Regions from separate parts of the Rhizobium sp. BK176 genome, predicted to be linked through region 1. Evidence: predicted binding sites of a transcription regulator. Region 1 holds the regulator's gene; each other region holds the start of a gene.
What was found. Region 1 encodes HrcA, which represses chaperone genes, less so after heat shock. Its sites were predicted from a motif close to GTTAGCACTCNCNNNNNGNGAGTGCTAAC; they were not measured.
Positions count from the first base shown of each region.

Region 2: the regulator HrcA is predicted to act here: its motif matches at 3,816-3,844, upstream of groES (co-chaperone GroES).
Region 3: the regulator HrcA is predicted to act here: its motif matches at 3,815-3,843, upstream of groES (co-chaperone GroES).

Region 1 covers NZ_JANUBV010000004.1:107,993-114,146, forward strand. The annotation lists gene hemW (radical SAM family heme chaperone HemW) at 1-294, opposite strand, end outside; gene rdgB (RdgB/HAM1 family non-canonical purine NTP pyrophosphatase) at 303-947, opposite strand; gene FHT76_RS15920 (VOC family protein) at 955-1,371, opposite strand; gene rph (ribonuclease PH) at 1,368-2,087, opposite strand; gene hrcA (heat-inducible transcriptional repressor HrcA) at 2,263-3,351, shown strand; gene FHT76_RS15935 (GFA family protein) at 3,357-3,791, opposite strand; gene grpE (nucleotide exchange factor GrpE) at 4,010-4,630, shown strand; gene FHT76_RS15945 (nucleoside hydrolase) at 4,689-5,633, opposite strand; gene FHT76_RS15950 (Hsp20 family protein) at 5,894-6,154, shown strand, end outside.
Region 2 covers NZ_JANUBV010000032.1:17,519-23,672, forward strand. The annotation lists gene FHT76_RS37930 (amidohydrolase family protein) at 1-624, shown strand, start outside; gene FHT76_RS37935 (MTAP family purine nucleoside phosphorylase) at 636-1,466, shown strand; gene FHT76_RS37945 (Hsp20 family protein) at 1,951-2,418, opposite strand; gene FHT76_RS37950 (hypothetical protein) at 2,447-2,653, shown strand; gene FHT76_RS37955 (hypothetical protein) at 2,665-2,976, shown strand; gene FHT76_RS37960 (hypothetical protein) at 2,991-3,293, shown strand; gene FHT76_RS37965 (hypothetical protein) at 3,435-3,722, opposite strand; gene groES (co-chaperone GroES) at 3,990-4,304, shown strand; gene groL (chaperonin GroEL) at 4,343-5,971, shown strand; gene FHT76_RS37980 (hypothetical protein) at 6,017-6,154, shown strand, end outside.
Region 3 covers NZ_JANUBV010000002.1:524,673-530,826, forward strand. The annotation lists gene FHT76_RS11830 (DUF3311 domain-containing protein) at 1-73, opposite strand, end outside; gene FHT76_RS11835 (bifunctional riboflavin kinase/FAD synthetase) at 207-1,190, opposite strand; gene FHT76_RS11840 (TIGR01459 family HAD-type hydrolase) at 1,218-2,066, opposite strand; gene chrA (chromate efflux transporter) at 2,168-3,577, opposite strand; gene groES (co-chaperone GroES) at 3,902-4,198, shown strand; gene groL (chaperonin GroEL) at 4,271-5,911, shown strand.

The DNA of each region.
Region 1 (6,154 bases):
GAGAATGGCCGCAACCGTCGAGGGGTTCATCAGCGAGGGCGTGCCGCCGCCGAGGAAGACGCTCGTCACCGTCTTCGGCCCGCTCAGTTGGCGCACCGTCGCCATCTCCTTCAGGAAGGCCGCGGTGAAGCGCTCCTGATCCACCGGCTGATGGCGGACATGGCTGTTGAAATCGCAGTAGGGGCACTTGGCGGCGCAGAACGGCCAATGCACGTAGACGCCGAAGCCGGGTTCACCGGTATCGGGCAAAAGAGCGGCATAGCGCGTCAGGTTAGGCTGTTCCAAAGTGTCCACGTTTGCCCTTAGGCTTCCAGGCAGGTTTCGACGAAAATCTTGAAGGCGCGGGCGCGGTGCGACAGGGCTTCTGCGTCGACCGGCTTCCAGCCGTGCTTTTCTTCCGCGCTCATCTCGCCAAAGGTAGTGTCATAACCCTCGGGTTGAAAGACCGGATCGTAGCCGAAGCCCTGGCTGCCGCGCGGCGGCCAGACGACAGCGCCTTCGACTTCCCCACGAAACAGCTCGGTATGGCCATCCGGCCAGGCCAGGCAGAGCACGCTAACGAAGCGGGCGGCGCGTTGTTCAAGTTCGGAAGCGCCGGCCTTGTCCAGCGCCGCCTCGACCTTTTCCATCGCCATCGCGAAGTCGCGGGTGCCGTCCGGCTTTTCTGCCCAGTTGGCGGTGTAGACGCCCGGGTCGCCGCCGAGCGCATCGATAACGAGGCCGGAATCGTCAGACAACGCGGGCAGTCCTGAGGCTTCGGCAGAAGCGAGCGCCTTGATCTTTGCGTTTTCCTCGAAGGTGGTACCCGTTTCGTCGGGCTCGACGAAGTTCAATTCGGCCGCCGACTTCGCGGTGAAGCCAAAGGGGCCGATCAGGTCCTGAATTTCCCGGATCTTACCGGCATTGTGGCTGGCAACGACGATGGTCTTGGTTTCGAGCTTGCGCATGATGGTCCTATTCGATGCCCCAGATGCGGGCTTCAGCGCATTCGAGGCTGTTGCCCGCCGGATCGCGGAAATAGATCGAGCGGCCGCCTTGCGGCCAGGTGACTGCGGATTCGATGGCAACGCCGTTGGACTTCAGCCGGGCCGCAATTGCATCGAGATTTTCCCCGGAGACACGGAAGCAAGCGTGTCCCGCGCCGGTCGTGCCGTGCGGCGGCACCTGCAGGGAGCCGGGCGAGGGTGGCTTGATCGTTTCGTCAGGGTTGAAGATCAGCAGAACGCTGGCACCGCAGCGAAAGAAGACATGCCGGTTGCCGCCGCGCGAGATCTTCGATAGGCCGAGGATGCCTTCATAGAAGACTTCTGCCTTGTCGAGATCATCAGCATAGAGCGCCGTTTCCAGCATGCCTTCCAGCATGTCGTTCATCCGGCGATCGCCTGCTTCTGCATTGCGACGAGTTCGGCGATACCTGCCTTGGCGAGCGTCATCAGCGAAGCGAACTCCTCGTCGGTGAAGGGCGTACCTTCTGCAGTGCCCTGGATTTCGACGATACCGCCGGTGCCGGTCATCACGAAGTTCGCGTCGGTCTCGGCCGAGGAGTCTTCGAGGTAGTCGAGATCGAGCACCGACTGGTTGGCGAAGATTCCGCACGAGATGGCCGCGACATGGTCCTTCAGCACCCGCTCGACCTTGAGCATGTTGCGGCTCTCCATCCACTTCAGGCAGTCGTGGAGCGCAATCCAGGCACCGGTGATCGATGCCGTGCGCGTGCCGCCGTCCGCCTGAATGACATCGCAGTCGAGCGTGATCTGGCGTTCGCCGAGTTCCTTGAGATCGACGACGGCGCGCAGCGACCGGCCGATCAGGCGCTGGATTTCCTGGGTGCGGCCACCCTGCTTGCCGGCCGCAGCCTCGCGCTTCATGCGGTCGCCGGTTGCGCGCGGCAGCATGCCGTATTCAGCCGTGACCCAGCCCTTGCCGGTGTTGCGCAGCCACGCCGGCGGCTTTTCCTCGACGCTAGCCGTGCACAGCACATGCGTATCGCCGAACTTCACCAGACAGGAGCCTTCTGCATGCTTGGAGAAATTGCGCTCGAAAGAGACCTTGCGCATCTGGTCGGTTTTTCTGCCTGAGGGCCGCATACTATTCTCCTAATCGTCATGCCGAAGACGCGAGCAGCCTTCGGATAGATCATGCGTGCTGTGGTGTTGAGAGCTTCTACGATTGGCAGCGCCCATTTGCAATTTCCCTTTTGCCGCTGCGGGGAGATTGGCTATATTTTGTCGGATCATCGTCAGCACGGGTACGCAAGGCTTCATGGAGTTCAGATCGACGTCGGTTTCAGATGCAGTGGCTGCGCTGGATGAACGCTCTAAGGAAATCTTTCGCCGCATTGTAGAGGGCTATCTGGAAACGGGTGAACCGCTCGGCTCCCGTAACCTGTCGCGCATCCTGCCGATGTCGCTGTCGCCGGCGTCCGTGCGCAATGTGATGAGCGATCTGGAAGAACTTGGCCTCATCTATTCGCCGCATGTTAGCGCCGGCCGTCTGCCGACGCAGATCGGCCTACGCTTCTTCGTCGACGCCTTCATGCAGGTAGGCGATCTCTCAGCCGAGGATCGCGCCAATATCGATCGGCAGGTGCGCGCCGAAAGTCGCGACAATCCGATGGAGTTGATGATGAACGAGGCGAGCCGCATGCTCTCGGGCATTTCGCGCGGCGCCGGACTGGTCATCACCTCGAAGAGCGATCCTGTTCTCAAGCATGTCGAATTCATCAGGCTTGAGCCGACCAAGGCGCTCGCGGTGCTCGTCGGCGATCACGACCAAGTGGAAAACCGGATCATCGAGCTTCCGGCAGGCGTCACGTCATCGCAATTGACCGAGGCAGCAAACTTTCTCAATGCGCACATGACCGGGCAGACGCTGCCGGAACTGCGCAATCAGTTGAGCCGACTGAAGGATGATGTGCGCCGCGAGCTAGACACGCTGTCGCAGGATCTCGTCGAGCGCGGCATCGCCGTCTGGTCCGGTAGCGCCGACGAAGGCAAACCCGCGCAGCTCATCATTCGCGGCCGTGCCAATCTGCTGGCCGGTCTCGCCGGTGCCGACGATCTTGACCGTCTGCGCATGCTGTTCGACGATCTGGAGAAGAAAGACAGCTTGCTCGAGCTTCTGAACCTGGCCGAAAGCGGCCCCGGGGTGCGGATTTTCATCGGCTCGGAGAACAAGCTGTTCTCGCTCTCGGGCTCGTCGTTGATCGTCGCGCCCTACAGGGACGACGATGACCGCATTGTCGGCGCCGTCGGTGTTATAGGGCCGACGCGTCTCAACTACTCGCGCATCGTTCCGATGGTCGATTACACCGCTCAGCTGATGACGCGATTGTCGCGCGGCACGAAGTAGAAGAGCTACTCCGGCAGAGTGTCGCCCGAGCCGCCCATCTCCGCCGGCATATCTTTGTACTTTGGCAGGCCATCGCGGATGCGCAACACGCTTTCCTGATAGTTCACGTGCAACGCCGGGGCATAATCGAGATCGGGCAGAAGGGCTGCGTAAACGTCGGTGACGCCCCAAGTCGGGTGCTCCGTGTAGAGATGACCACCGCAGCGGTCGCAGAATTTCCGAACGCTGGTATCGGACCTCTGGTAGCCCTCGACGTGCTCTCCACCCTTGGTGACGTGGACCGCCTGGGGCTGCCAGAGCGTGAAAGCGTTGACCGGCCCGGCCGACCAATGCCGGCAGGAGGCGCAGTGGCAGTATCCCATTGCCACCGGTTCGCCGGTCGCAACAATCTCGACCGTGCCGCAGAAGCAGCGCCCGGTATAGCTTTTCTGATCGTTCATGGTAGCAGCTCCCTGACCCAGGATGAGGCCGAAGCACTGAAGGTTTAGGCGGCGCTAAAATAAAAGAACTTTAGCGCGAGCAAGTCAAGCTGGCCCTCTCGCATCCCCCGCATCGGTTGCCTTACATCGCGCGCTTTTCGGTCACGCAGACTTGATTTTTGCCCGCCAAAGCTCGATATCGGGCACATCCTAAAAGACACCAATCACCGGAGAACGTCATGACTGACGAAACGACGAAGAACGGACCTGACGCAGCCGCGGCCGAAGCCGCAGCGGACGCCGCCGCAAACGTCGAGAACGAAGCCACCGTACAGCCCGATCCGCTGGAACTTCTGAGGACCGAGAATGCGGAGTTGCGCGACCGTTATCTTCGGCTTGCCGCCGAGATGGATAACCTGCGCCGTCGCACCGAGCGCGAAGTCAAGGACGCGAAGACCTACGCAGCCGCCGGCTTCGCCCGTGATATGCTGGCTGTTTCCGACAATCTGCGCCGCGCCATCGATGCTGTTCCGGAAGAAGCAAAGGCTGCTGCCGATGCTGGCCTGACAACGCTGATCGAAGGCGTCGAAATGACCGAGCGTTCGATGCTGTCGGCGCTCGAGCGTCATGGCGTCCGCAAGCTGGAGCCGGTCGGCCAGAAATTCGACCCGAACTTCCACCAGGCCATGTTCGAAGTGCCGAATGCCGAAGTACCGAACAACACCGTCGTTCAGGTCGTTCAGGCCGGCTACACGATTGGCGAGCGTGTCCTGCGTCCGGCCATGGTCGGTGTCGCCAAGGGCGGCCCGAAGCTCGTCGAACCCGAAACCAATTCGGTTTTTGACCAGAAGGACGCCTGATCCGATCGGCCCGCTTCCGCGGGCCTGATCTCTCAGCCGCCCTCAAACGCACTAGGCATCAGATGCGGGCGAAGCGCTCGATCAACAGATCGAAGAAGCCGTCCGCATCGACATCGCGCATGACTTGAACATTGCGCTTGCGATCCGTCACGTGCCACCAGTCGACAACGGTCATGCCGACCGTCAGTTCCGACTTAACTTCGATCTCGACATTGCAGGTCCGCCCCTTGAAAAGCTCGGGCTTCAAGAGATAGGCGATTACGGTCGGATCGTGCAGCGGGCCGCCGTCCGAGCCATACTTTTCGACATCGAAGCGCTCGAAGAATTCCAGCATCTCGACCATGGCGATGGCCGGGCGCGTGCCGAGATCGGCCATGCGCTTGACGCGGTCCTTGCGGGTCAGGAGCTTGTGCGTGACGTCGAGCGGTATCATCACGATCGGTATGCCGGAGCGAAGGACGATGTCGGCGGCCTCGGGGTCCACGTAGATGTTGAACTCGGCGGCCGGCGTAATGTTGCCGCCTTCAAAGAAGCCGCCGCCCATCATGACGAGTTCACGGACACGCGGGACGATGTCGGGCGCTTTCTGGAAGGCCAAGCCGATGTTGGTCAGCGGCCCCAGCGTACAGAGCGTCACGGTGCCTTGCGGCTCGCTGCGCAGCGTGTCGATGATGAAGTCCACGGAATGCTGCGGCTGCAGAGCCATGGTCGGCTCGTCAAGGACAGGACCGTCGAGTCCCGTCTTGCCGTGGACGTGCTCCGCGGTGACGAGCTTGCGCGCGATCGGCTTGTCGGCGCCGGCAAAGACCTTCGTATCGGTGCGGCCGCAGAGCTCGCAGACAATGCGCGCGTTGCGGCTCGTATAGGACAGCGGAACGTTGCCGGCGACCGTAGTGATCCCCAGCACCTGAAGTTCTTCCGGGCTGCCGAATGCCAGCATGATGGCCGCGGCGTCGTCTTGACCGGGGTCAGTGTCGATAATGATCTTCCTAGGGTCCGCCATTCCGGTCGTTCCATCCTCATGGTGCGCGTCTTCGTGGCATGCACCGTTTGTTTATGCTTCCGTCGCAAATCGGCACAGCCGCCGCGGGCACGTTTTGATGCGAGGCGGCGCTTGCTTTGTCAAGGTCGGACCGTTGCGGGGCTTTCCAAGTGCGAGCGCGACATCCGCCTTGCGCCTGCGCCTGTCAGTTCCCATATTGGAAGCATTCGGATGCTGTATTCAGGTCCGGCAAGGTCGCTTGAATCAAGGACTTGAAGACGATGAGCCGCATGACGCCTTTCGCAAGCCCGCTACTCCTGGGCTTTGACGCCATGGAAAAGACGCTGGAGCGCCTTTCCAAGGCCAGCGACGGATATCCCCCTTACAATATCGAGCGAGTTGCCGCCGACCGTGCTTCCGGCGATCCGGAGAGGTTGCGCATAACCCTGGCCGTGGCCGGCTTCAGCGAAGAAGAATTAGACGTGTCGGTCGAGGAGAATCAGCTTTCTATTCGCGGTCGCCAGGTCGAGCAGGGGGAGCGG
Region 2 (6,154 bases), on a different contig from region 1:
ATTGCGGAGCGCTATGGTCGCTCACCCGTCGCCTGGCTCAACGATCTCGGCGTGCTCGATGGGACCTCTATTCTTGCCCATTGTGTATGGCTCGATGACGCCGACATGGACATCCTTGCTGCGACCGGAGCTGGCGTGGCTCATAACCCCGCGAGCAATGCAAAGCTTGCGAGCGGTGTCGCACCCATCCCGGCGCTGCGGCGGCGCGGCGTGCCCGTCGGACTGGGTACCGATAGCACCCTTTCGAACAACAGCCTGGACATCTTTCAGGAGATGAAGCTGTCGGTCCTTCTCCAGCGCGCGACAACTCTTGATGCTTCGATCCTCGGCGCTGCGGACGCCTTCTCGATGGCCACCATCGAGGGAGCGCGGGTCCTCGGATGGGATCGCGAGATCGGCAGTCTGGAGCCCGGAAAGCAAGCCGATCTGGTCGTCCTCGCCTTGGAGCACCCGTTGGGAATGACCTACGAGAGAGCTCTTTCTGACATCGTCTACCACGCCGGTCCGCAGCACGTCCGCAAAGTGATGATCGCGGGGGAAACCGTGTTCGACGAAGGCAAATTAACAAGGATCGACGAAGCCGCGGTGCGGTCAACGATCCATCGTCACTATCAATGCAATTGAGGGAATCGAGTATGAACAGAGCACCAGTCGGACTGCTTACGAGCGCTGCCTCCGAAAACCTTCTTCAAAATCGTCGGTCGGAATCCGTTTCGACCCCGTGGGGTAAAGCCGAAGTCCTGCTCGGAACCATTGGCGGGCGCGAGACGGCGGTCATTCTGCGGTATGGCGAAAAGCTGACGGTACCCAGTCACAAGATAAACTATCATGCGAACATATGGGCGTTTCGCGAACTGGGCGTCGAGGCCATCATTTCCCAGAACGCCATCGGCTCCGTCAATCCGGCCATTCGGCCCGGTGATATCGTCATTTCCGATGACTTCCTCGACAAGACGAAGTCGCGCGCCCAGTCCTTGTTCGACGAGAGCGATTGCTGGGTGCGCGTCGACTTCACTGATCCATTTTGCCCGCGTCTTCGCACGGAACTGATCGCCGCCGCAAACAAGTACAGTAATCGCGTCATCGAGCGTGGCACCTTTGTTTGCACCGAAGGTCCCCGTTTCGAAACGCCCGCAGAAATTCGCTCCTATCAACGCGACGGGGGTGACATAGTCGGCACGCCGCTTGTGCCAGAGGTTATCTTCGCGCGCGAAGCGGAACTGTGCTTCGCGTCGATAGCACCAGTTATCAATTTTGGTTCGGGGATGGCACCAGCGGTGGTTCACTTTGGACCCGGCAGCATGAACGAAATCTACTACAAAGAAGGTCTCCACGACCTTATTGAAAAGACACTGATAGAAGCAATTTCAGGGCTTTCAACCGATCGGACATGCGGTTGCTCGCACGCTCTCGACGGAGGCTTTCATGGAACCCCGCCGACGTGGCTGAAACGGAAGATCGCTTGAGTTCACCTCGGGCGTGACCGTCGCGTTTCAGCAGCGCTCTCCAATCTTCCTCGGATTCGAGGGCTTGTCGACGATCCCGCCTGGGGGTTCGTCAGTGATCGGTTCGCGCCGCTCTTCGACCTTGGCGACGCCAGAACTGGCCATCGCACCCCAGATGTTATGCCTCAGATGGTCAAATTCGCTTGTAGCGCCGTTGTGCCCTTCAAAGTCAATGCCGCGTCTCAAGCAATCCCCGTGCAGTTCGCACCATCATTGCCAGATGCGCCGGATCGCGCACTCCCTCGCGGTAAAGTGTCACAAGGATCGCTGCTATGCGATCCGCTTCTTCCGACCCCTTTTCTAGACCACCTTCTGTAAGCACCTGGTTGAACACCGGCTGACAGGCGGCAAGATCCCGGGCGTCAAACGTATTTGGCTTTCGAACGTCAATCGTCTTCATCGCTGCAAAGGGAGCGCCGCAATCGCGACGCCCCCGCCCCCCCAGTTACGCGACTTGCTTTTCGGCGTCGATCTGCAGCGAGTGAGGCGCAGTTTCTGCGCCAATCGCAATCTTGCGCGGCTTCATGGCCTCGGGAATTTCTCGCTTCAGGTCTATGCTGAGGAGACCATTTGTCAGCGTTGCATTTTCAACGCGAACGTGATCGGCAAGCTCGAAGCGTCGTTCGAAGGCGCGGCCAGCGATCCCTCGGTGGAGGTATTCGCCGCCACTGTCTTCCGCCTTCTGGCCCTTCACCACGAGAACGTTGCGTTCCTGCGTGATGTCAAGATCACCATCGGAAAAGCCCGCGACCGCCATCTGGATCCGGTAGCCATCCTCGTCCGTCTTCAGGATGTCATATGGCGGCCAGGTTTCTATCCCCTGAACGCGCTGCGAGTTGGCAAGAAGATTGAACACCCTGTCAAAGCCGATGCTGGATCGGAAAAGCGGTGTAAAGTCGAGTTCGTTTCTCATAACCAAAACCTCCGTAAAGCGAGTTGGAATGGAGACGCGCAAGTCGGGCGCCTCCGACGCTGCCAGCCCCTTTCAGGCGGCCGGCGAAAATGATCTGGTTTGGGGGATTTGCAGATTCAAGATGGCTCATAAAAATTTTTTTAACAGCGGCCAGCCCGACCTCTTGAACGATGAAATCGTTGAAACAATCTCAGTTCTGCCTGGAGATTTTCACTCCCTTGATGAAGGTTTTTAGGAGAAACGAAGATGACGACTGAAAGGAACGATCAACTCAACCCTCGTGCCTCGGAGAAGCCGGGCACGAATCGGATCCTTGACAGGAAACAGTCCTATGATCACCCGCGCGACATCCTCGCAACCGCGCTATGCGACAGCGAAAAGCGGGCCATCCTTGCTTCCTGGGCTTCCGATCTCTTTGCTGTCGACTCCTCGCCACAACTGCGGCGCCCACCGGGGGTCAGGAAACCTGTGCGCTATGAGGACATCCTCAAGGCTCTCAAGGCCCTCGATGACGGTGAGGCTCCGTCAATGGCCAGACCCGAAGCTTATTACCGCTGATTTCGGAGGCCATCATGATCGTGAAGCCAAATGCGATGGCCGCTGGAAACGGTCCCCATGTCGATAAGATCGGCGGCCGAATGATTGTAGCGTCCCGCTATGCGGATTGCCTATACCGTCTTGCCCGACAAGCGTACCGGTTTGATATGGCCGACCTTGGCGCCAAGCTAAATAATGTCGCTCGAGCAATCGAGGCCATGGCGCACCGGATCGGCGTCGACCAGCGTGGAGTCGTTGTCCTAGGACGGGCAAGCCGCCTCATCGGCGCGGTAGAAGCAATCGTCGAAAAAACGTCCAAGAGGACCTTCCTTCACTAGAGCACTGGTAGTTAGGGGCGGCGCAAGATCTTGAAGGCCGCCCTTTCCTGAGGCGCAAGGCAAATAGATCGCGAGGCTAAGGAAGCGCTTCAGCCTCTCCAACGCAGCGAAGCTGCCGATGGTGGCGGTTCTACGTGAACCCTAGTGGATGGCGTGACTGCGCATGCGGTGAGGGTGGACGGCCTCGAACTGGCGGACGAGTTCCCTCGCCTGTTTCATGACATGGAAAGGAGTATGACTTTCGTCGCGGGCCAGCTCATCGGCGCTGATGAAGATCGCATCGGCCATGTTCTTCGAGACCATCGCGAACTTCCGGTTGCCTTCCACCATAGATTCCAGGGCGGTACGATCCAGCTGCCGCGCGATATCGATGAAGATCTCCTCGCGCTCCTCGACACTCAGCGCCCTCATGTCGCCTTCTGTATTCATGCTTGTCTCACTCCATTGACGTGAAGCCGCGCGGCCTCCCGTGAAAACCGCGGCCAAAACCTAGGAACCGAGAATTTACAGATCAAGAGGGCGGCTGGCACTCGTTGGCCATGAGTGCCAAAATTTTTTCGAGACCATCTTGAAAGCCGAAAAATAGCAAAATAAATCTTTGCCGCGAGGTGCTCTTCGAGGCCTCGCACCCGCCCGGACTGGCCATCCGGTCCGGCAAGGGTTTCAAAACATGATCGTTTGTCCAAGGAGGAAAACATGTCATTCCGTCCACTGCATGACCGTGTCCTGGTCCGCCGCGTCGAGTCTGAAGAAAGGACCAGGGGCGGCATTATCATCCCCGACACAGCCAAGGAAAAGCCCCAGGAGGGAGAAGTGGTCGCCGTTGGCACCGGCGCTCGCAACGAGGCAGGTCAAATTCAGGCACTCGACGTAAAAGCGGGGGATCGCATCCTGTTTGGCAAGTGGTCCGGCACCGAGATCAAGATCAACGGAGAAGACCTTCTGATCATGAAAGAAAGCGACGTTTTGGGAATTATCGAAATTCACAGCGAGCAGAAGCAGGCCGCTTAAGGCGCAGTTGGGTCAATTGCTATCTGGGAGTTAGAAAGATGGCTGCAAAGGAAATCAAGTTCAGCACTGATGCGCGCACCCGCATGCTGCGCGGCGTCGATACACTTGCAGACGCTGTCAAGGTGACCCTTGGTCCCAAGGGACGCAACGTCGTCATCTCCAAGTCTTTCGGCGCGCCCCGCATCACCAAGGATGGGGTAACGGTTGCCAAGGAAATCGAACTGGAAGACAAGTTCGAGAACATGGGCGCGCAAATGCTGCGTGAGGTAGCATCAAAGACGAACGATCTGGCGGGAGACGGAACGACGACCGCAACCGTCCTCGCACAGGCCATCGTTCGCGAGGGCGCCAAGGCTGTCGCCTCCGGCATGAACCCGATGGATCTAAAACGCGGCATTGATCTGGCTGTCGATGCGGTGGTCAATGAGTTGAAGACCAACGCGCGAAAGATATCCAACAACTCGGAAATCGCTCAGGTCGGAACCATTTCCGCCAACGGCGATTCCGAAGTCGGTCGCTTCCTCGCAGAGGCAATGCAGAAGGTCGGTAACGAAGGTGTCATTACCGTTGAGGAAGCCAAGACTGCCGATACCGAACTCGAGGTCGTCGAGGGAATGCAGTTCGACCGCGGTTATCTCAGCCCCTATTTCGTCACCAACCCTGAGAAGATGCGTGTTGAGTTCGAGGAGCCTTACATCCTCATTCACGAGAAGAAGCTGTCGAACCTGCAGTCCCTGCTCCCGGTCCTCGAAGCCGTCGTACAGTCGGGCAAGCCGCTCCTTGTGATCGCTGAAGACGTTGAAGGTGAAGCTCTTGCGACACTCGTCGTCAACAAGCTGCGCGGCGGCCTGAAGATCGCTGCCGTCAAGGCTCCGGGCTTCGGCGATCGCCGCAAGGCCATGCTTGAGGATATCGCGATCCTCACCGGCGGAACGGCGGTTTCGGAGGATCTTGGTATCAAGCTGGAGAATGTCACCCTGAACATGCTTGGTCGTGCGAAAAAGGTCACCATCGAAAAGGAGAACACGACGATCATCGACGGCGTCGGATCAAAAGCCGAGATCGATGGGCGCGTCGCACAGATCAGGGCTCAGATCGAGGAAACGACCTCCGACTACGACCGGGAAAAGCTGCAGGAACGCCTTGCAAAGCTTGCCGGTGGCGTTGCCGTCATTCGTGTTGGCGGTTCGACAGAGGTAGAGGTCAAGGAGAAGAAGGACCGCGTAGACGATGCTCTTCACGCGACTCGTGCCGCAGTTGAAGAAGGAATTCTTCCCGGCGGTGGCGTTGCACTGCTGCGCGCCGTCAAGGCTCTCGAGGGCCTTGAGACGGACAACCGCGACCAGCGCGTGGGGGTCGATATTATCCGGCGTGCCATCGAGGCTCCCGTCCGGCAGATCGCAGAAAACGCTGGCGCCGAGGGTTCGGTCATCGTCGGAAAACTCCGCGAACAGACGGGCTTCTCCTTCGGCTGGAACGCACAGACGGGCGAGTTCGGCGACCTCTATGGCCAAGGCGTGATTGATCCGGTCAAGGTTGTCCGCACCGCGCTTGAGGATGCCGCTTCGGTTGCGGGCCTGTTGATTACGACAGAGGCAATGATTGCCGAGAAGCCAAAGGATGAAGCCGCTCCAGCGCTGCCCGCAGGCGCCGGAATGGGCTTCTAGGAGAGCTGCTCATGCCGTCGTTAGGCGAGCGTCCTGGAGGAAGGAATGACGACGCGTCTTCTGACTAGAGAAGAACTCCGCCTTTGTGTAGATGCCGTAAAGACGGTCGCACGCGAACGCGGGGTGGAAAAGGATGGGGCTGCGGTGGCCAGGATCATGGCAACCGTTGCCGATCTTTTCAAC
Region 3 (6,154 bases), on a different contig from region 1:
AGGGAACCCATAGGAGCCCGATATAGGGAATGATGAGCAGCCAGCAGACCGCCGTTCCAAACCTCTTATCCATTTGAAGAATGCCTTTCGATGCTGGGGGGCGCAGCGAATCCGCGTCTTATCAAATAGATGACATATCCCTGCGAGCGCACACGACAAGCATCGCCGCCCCGTAAGAGCCACAATTTTCGAAGGTCGCTAGAGCCTCAGACGAAGCAGATCTTGCGATCAAGCTCTCCGAGCGACTGCACACCTGTTAGCAGCGCCCTTGCCTCTTCCTTGTCTCGATTCATCTGCTCGACAAGGGGATCGAGGCCGTCGAACTTCAGTTCAGGGCGCAGGTAGCCGAAGAAGGATACGGAACAGATCTGCCCGTACAGGTCGCCGCTGAAATCGAAGAGGTAGGTTTCGAGCAGCGGCGCACCATTGTCGGTGACCGTCGGCCGCCGACCGTAGCTGGCGACGCCGTCGTGCAGCGTACCGTCATCAAGACGGAAGCGAACGGCGTAAATGCCCGCCTTGAGATCGGCTTCGGCCGGCAACCGCATGTTCGCAGTCGGGAAGCCGAGCTGGCGCCCTAGCTTCTCGCCGCCGATCACTTCCGCTTCGACGGTATAGTGATAGCCGAGCATCGCCGCTGCCTCGCTGACATTGCCGTCTTTCAGCAATTCGCGCACATGGCTCGAGGAGACGACGTCAGTATTCTCGTCACGAAACGCGTCGATCAGCGTAACGCCGAAGCCGTATCTCTGGCCGGCTTCCATCAGGAAGGCCGGACCGCCTTCCCGGCCTCGGCCGAAATGAAAGTTGAAGCCGGTCACGACCTCTGAGGCGTCAAGCCAGTCCTTGAGGATCGAATGGATGAAATCGTCGGCCGAACGCTGCGAAAACTCCCTGTCGAAGGGGTATTCAATGACGGCGTTGAAGCCGATCGCTTCGAGAAGCCGAGCCTTGAGCGGCGCAGGCGTCAGGCGAAAGACCGGCTGATCGGGCCGGAAGACCGTACGCGGATGCGGCTCGAAGGTGAGGACAAGCGCCGGAATGCCGCGATGCCGCGAAATCTCCAAAGCCCGGTTCAGCACGGACTGATGCCCACGATGCACGCCGTCGAAGTTGCCAATGGCGACCACGCCGCCACGCAGCTGGGCCGGCAGTGGTTCACGGGTTTCGTTGCGGTGAAAAACGGTCATCGGCTGGCTTTTCTTGTGCTGAGGTCTTTATGCGAGACGAGGCATCCACCACTTCGGTGATACTTTTTCGCGCTCCAGAAAGGCCGTCAGGATGGCTTCGTCCGTCTCTCCGTTCAGCGTGTATTCCTTCGCGTGGATGCCGCCGCTGATATAGAGGAGGTCGAGGCCGTAATCGAGAGCACCGCGAACATCGGTCGGCATTCCGTCCCCGATTGCAAGGACACGGCCCTTCGGAAATTCCCCATGGGCGTCGCGGGCAACGGACAATACGGCGTCGTAGATCGGCTTGTGCGGCTTCCCGGCAATGCGGGTTTGCCCACCGAGCTGATTGTAGTATGCCGCCATCGCGCCGGCGCAGGGGATGATCTTGTGGCCGCGCTCGACAACCAGATCGGGGTTGGCGCAGATCATCGGCACGCCGCGCACCTGAAACGCCTTCAGCATCTCGGTATAGTCTTCGGGCGTCTCGGTTTCGTCGTCGAAGAAGCCGGTGCATACAACGGAGTCGGCATCCCCCGCATCGACGCGCTCCACGCCAAGCCCCTCGATGATCGCCAGATCACGTTCCGGCCCGAGAAGAAATACCTTCTTCGGCCCCTCGGCAATGAGGCCCCGCGTGACATCGCCCGACGTGACAATCCGATCGTAGGCGCCATCCTGGATGCCGATCTGCCGGAGCTGTGCCACCACCTGCGGAGCAATACGCGGCGAATTGGTGATGAGAACAACGGTCAACCCCTCGCCGCGGGCCGCTTCCAGCGCGGCAGCCGCCTTCGGGAACGGATCGACGCCATTGTGCAAGACACCCCAGACATCGCAGAACACCGCGTCATACTGGCTGGTGATTTCCGCAAAGTTTTCGATCCGCTTGGCCATTCCGATGTCCCGATGTCGTTAAGTCACGGGTGACATCGCAAAGGCCTGCCGGGATGGCAAGGCATTTTGCGCTGCGGCTGTAAAAAACCGAAACGAGCCGACTAGAGGACGGCGGCGGCAGCCTTGGCCAACAGGCCTGCGGCGGTGGATATGCCAATCACCGTCAGGATGCCCTTCTTGAAGCGAAACAGCAGAACGGACGCCAGCAAGAAGATCACGAGCGCGGCGGCATCGAGCGTCCCCCACTGCGGCCAGGCAACGCTGATGATCGGCAGGCCGGTCTTGCCGGAAAAGAGTGCGACGCGGCCAACTTCGGCAAAGAGCACATGCAGGCCGAACCAGAGCGCAAGATTGAGAATGACGCCGACGACCGCAGCCGTAATCGCCGAAAGGGCGGCAGAGAGCTTCTCGTTGTTGCGCAGCTTCTCGATGTAGGGAGCCCCGGCGAAAATCCAGATGAAGCTCGGCACGAACGTCGCCCAGGCAGCGAGGAAGGCGCCGAGAACGCCACCGGCAAGGGGCGCCATCGCAATGGGATTGCGATAGCCAGCGAGGAAACCGACGAAACAGAGGACGAGGACAAGCGGCCCAGGCGTCGTCTCGGCAAGCGCCAGTCCATCGAGCATCTCGCCGGGCTGAAGCCACGCGTAGTGGCCGACGGCAACCTGCGCGACATAGGAAAGCACGGCGTATGCGCCTCCGAAAGTGATGACGGCCATCTTGGAGAAGAAGATGAAGACGGCGCCGAATACATTGGTTTCGCCGCTCAACGTTTCGGCGATCAGGTCCATCGGCGCGTCGAGGCCACGAATGAAGAAGAGCGGTGACTGCCAGACGAGGATCCAGAACACCAATACCACGAGCGGCCTTGCGATCGCATGCGGCGTGACTGCAGGAAGTCGTCCGCGGCGGGCGGTTTGCGGCATCGGCGTTGCCAACCCACGCTGGCGATACTTCATCCACAGCAGTCCTGCTGCGCCGGCGAGGACAATGATGAGAGGAAACGGCAGGTTCAGCATGAAAAGCGCCAGGAACGAGGCGCCGGCCACATAGTAGTGAAAGCGCTCCTTCAGAGCCCGGCGGCTCACCCGGAGCAAGGCCTCGATGACGATGGCCAGGACCGCAGCTTTCACTCCGAAGAAAAGCGCGGGAAGCCAGGCCGCTTCCTGAAAGACGGCGTAAAGGCTCGACAGGATCAGGATGAGCAGAAAGCCCGGTAGTATGAACAGCAGGCCGGCAATCAGCCCGCCACGGACACCGTGCATCAGCCAGCCGATATATGTGGCCAGTTGCTGGGCTTCGGGGCCGGGCAGCAGCATGCAGAAATTAAGCGCGTGCAGGAAGCGTTCCTCAGAGATCCAGCGCTTCTCGTCGACAATGGTCTTGTGCATGAGGGCGATCTGACCGGCCGGCCCGCCGAAGCTCAGGCAGCCGATCCACGCCCAGACGCGAACCGCCTCTCGCAGCGCTGGTGCCGCCACGATGTCTTCTGCCGCGATCGCCTTATTCACGGTTGCCGCCCCTCTTGCCCCAAGGCGCTCGATATCATTGGCACGTCCTTACGACAATCCTAGCGACAGGTGGGCGGCAGTGATCTCTTTCGAGGAAAGAAGCTTAGGGAACGGTGGTCACCGCACTGCCTGTCGCACTTCCGACAAGGATATGCTGTTAAGCCTGCTTGAGAAGACGGCGAAGAAAAATTCAGGCCGTCCTTGACTCCCCGATGGGCCACTCCTAAATGCTGCCTCGCTAGCACTCCCCAATGGCGAGTGCTAACACCCATCCGTGCGGGCCGCTCTCGGCCTGCGAGTGTCATTTGATCGAGGGATTAGACAATGGCAAGCACCAACTTCCGCCCCCTTCACGATCGCGTCGTCGTTCGCCGCGTTGAGTCCGAAGAAAAGACCAAGGGCGGCATCATCATTCCGGACACCGCCAAGGAAAAGCCGCAGGAAGGCGAAATCGTCGCCGTCGGTTCCGGCGCTCGTGACGAGTCCGGCAAGGTCGTCGCTCTCGACGTCAAGGCTGGCGATCGCGTTCTGTTCGGCAAGTGGTCCGGCACCGAAGTCAAGATCAACGGCGAAGACCTTCTGATCATGAAGGAAGCCGACATCATGGGCATCATCGGCTAATCAGCCGTTTTCCCTTTCCGATTTTAGCCACGGGCCCAAAGCCCGGACAACTCGAATTCAGGAGTTTCAATCATGGCAGCTAAAGAAATCAAGTTTGGCCGCACAGCGCGCGAAAAGATGCTCAAGGGCGTCGACATTCTCGCTGACGCAGTGAAGGTAACGCTCGGCCCGAAGGGTCGTAACGTCATCATCGACAAGTCCTTCGGCGCTCCGCGCATCACCAAGGACGGCGTTTCGGTCGCCAAGGAAATCGAACTCGAAGACAAGTTCGAAAACATGGGCGCCCAGATGGTCCGCGAAGTTGCTTCGAAGACCAACGACATCGCCGGCGACGGCACGACGACCGCAACGGTTCTGGCCCAGGCGATCGTTCGCGAAGGCGCCAAGGCAGTTGCTGCCGGCATGAACCCGATGGACCTGAAGCGCGGCATCGACCTCGCTGTCGCTGAAGTCGTCAAGGATCTCCAGGCCAAGGCCAAGAAGATCAACACGTCGGAAGAAGTCGCACAGGTCGGCACGATCTCCGCAAACGGCGAAAAGCAGGTCGGTCTCGATATTGCCGAGGCCATGCAGAAGGTCGGCAACGAAGGTGTCATCACCGTCGAAGAAGCCAAGACCGCTGAAACCGAACTCGAAGTCGTCGAAGGCATGCAGTTCGACCGCGGCTACCTCAGCCCGTACTTCGTGACCAACCCGGAAAAGATGATTGCGGACCTCGAAGACGCCTTCATCCTCCTGCACGAGAAGAAGCTCTCGAACCTCCAGGCCATGCTGCCGGTTCTCGAAGCTGTCGTTCAGACCGGCAAGCCGCTCCTCATCATCGCTGAAGACGTCGAAGGCGAAGCGCTTGCTACGCTCGTCGTCAACAAGCTGCGCGGCGGCCTGAAGATCGCTGCTGTCAAGGCTCCTGGCTTCGGCGATCGCCGCAAGGCCATGCTCGAAGACATCGCTATCCTCACTGGCGGCACCGTCATTTCCGAAGACCTCGGCATCAAGCTCGAATCCGTAACGCTCGACATGCTCGGCCGTTCGAAGAAGGTTTCGATCTCCAAGGAAAACACCACGATCGTCGACGGCGCTGGCGCCAAGTCCGACATCGAAGGCCGCGTTGCACAGATCAAGGCTCAGATCGAAGAAACCACTTCGGACTATGACCGCGAAAAGCTGCAGGAACGCCTTGCCAAGCTCGCTGGCGGCGTTGCCGTCATCCGCGTTGGCGGCTCCACGGAAGTCGAAGTCAAGGAAAAGAAGGACCGCATCGACGACGCGCTCAACGCGACGCGCGCTGCTGTTCAGGAAGGCATCGTCCCCGGCGGCGGTATCGCCCTGCTCCGTTCTTCCACGAAGATCGCTGCAAAGGGTGCAAACGACGACCAGGAAGCTGGCATCAACATCGTTCGCCGCGCCCTGCAGGCTCTGGTTCGCCAGATCGCTGAAAACGCAGGCGACGAAGCTTCGATCGTTGTCGGCAAGGTCCTCGACAAGAACGAAGACAACTACGGCTACAACGCCCAGACGTCCGAATATGGCGACATGATCGCCATGGGTATCGTCGACCCGGTCAAGGTTGTTCGTACGGCTCTGCAGAACGCAGCTTCGGTTGCTTCGCTGCTGATCACCACCGAAGCCATGATCGCCGAGCTGCCGAAGAAGGATGCTCCTGGCGGCATGCCGGGCGGCATGGGCGGCATGGGCGGCATGGACATGATGTGATAGGCGCAAGCCTATCGCTGAAGCGTCCATAAAGCTTCACCGATCTATCTCCGGTTTCCCCGGAACAGGAAGGGCGGTCTTCGGACCGCCCTTTTTGGTTTGGGCGTGCGATTCGCGGAACAGCAACTGTGTTCGTTTTTCAATCCTCAGAAAAAACGTTTAAGCAGCGATGTGAGCATGCCTCGCGTTATTCGAGGCTTTCGCAAGGCTTGCGCGCTTGCATTTTTTCTACCGCGGACTGCT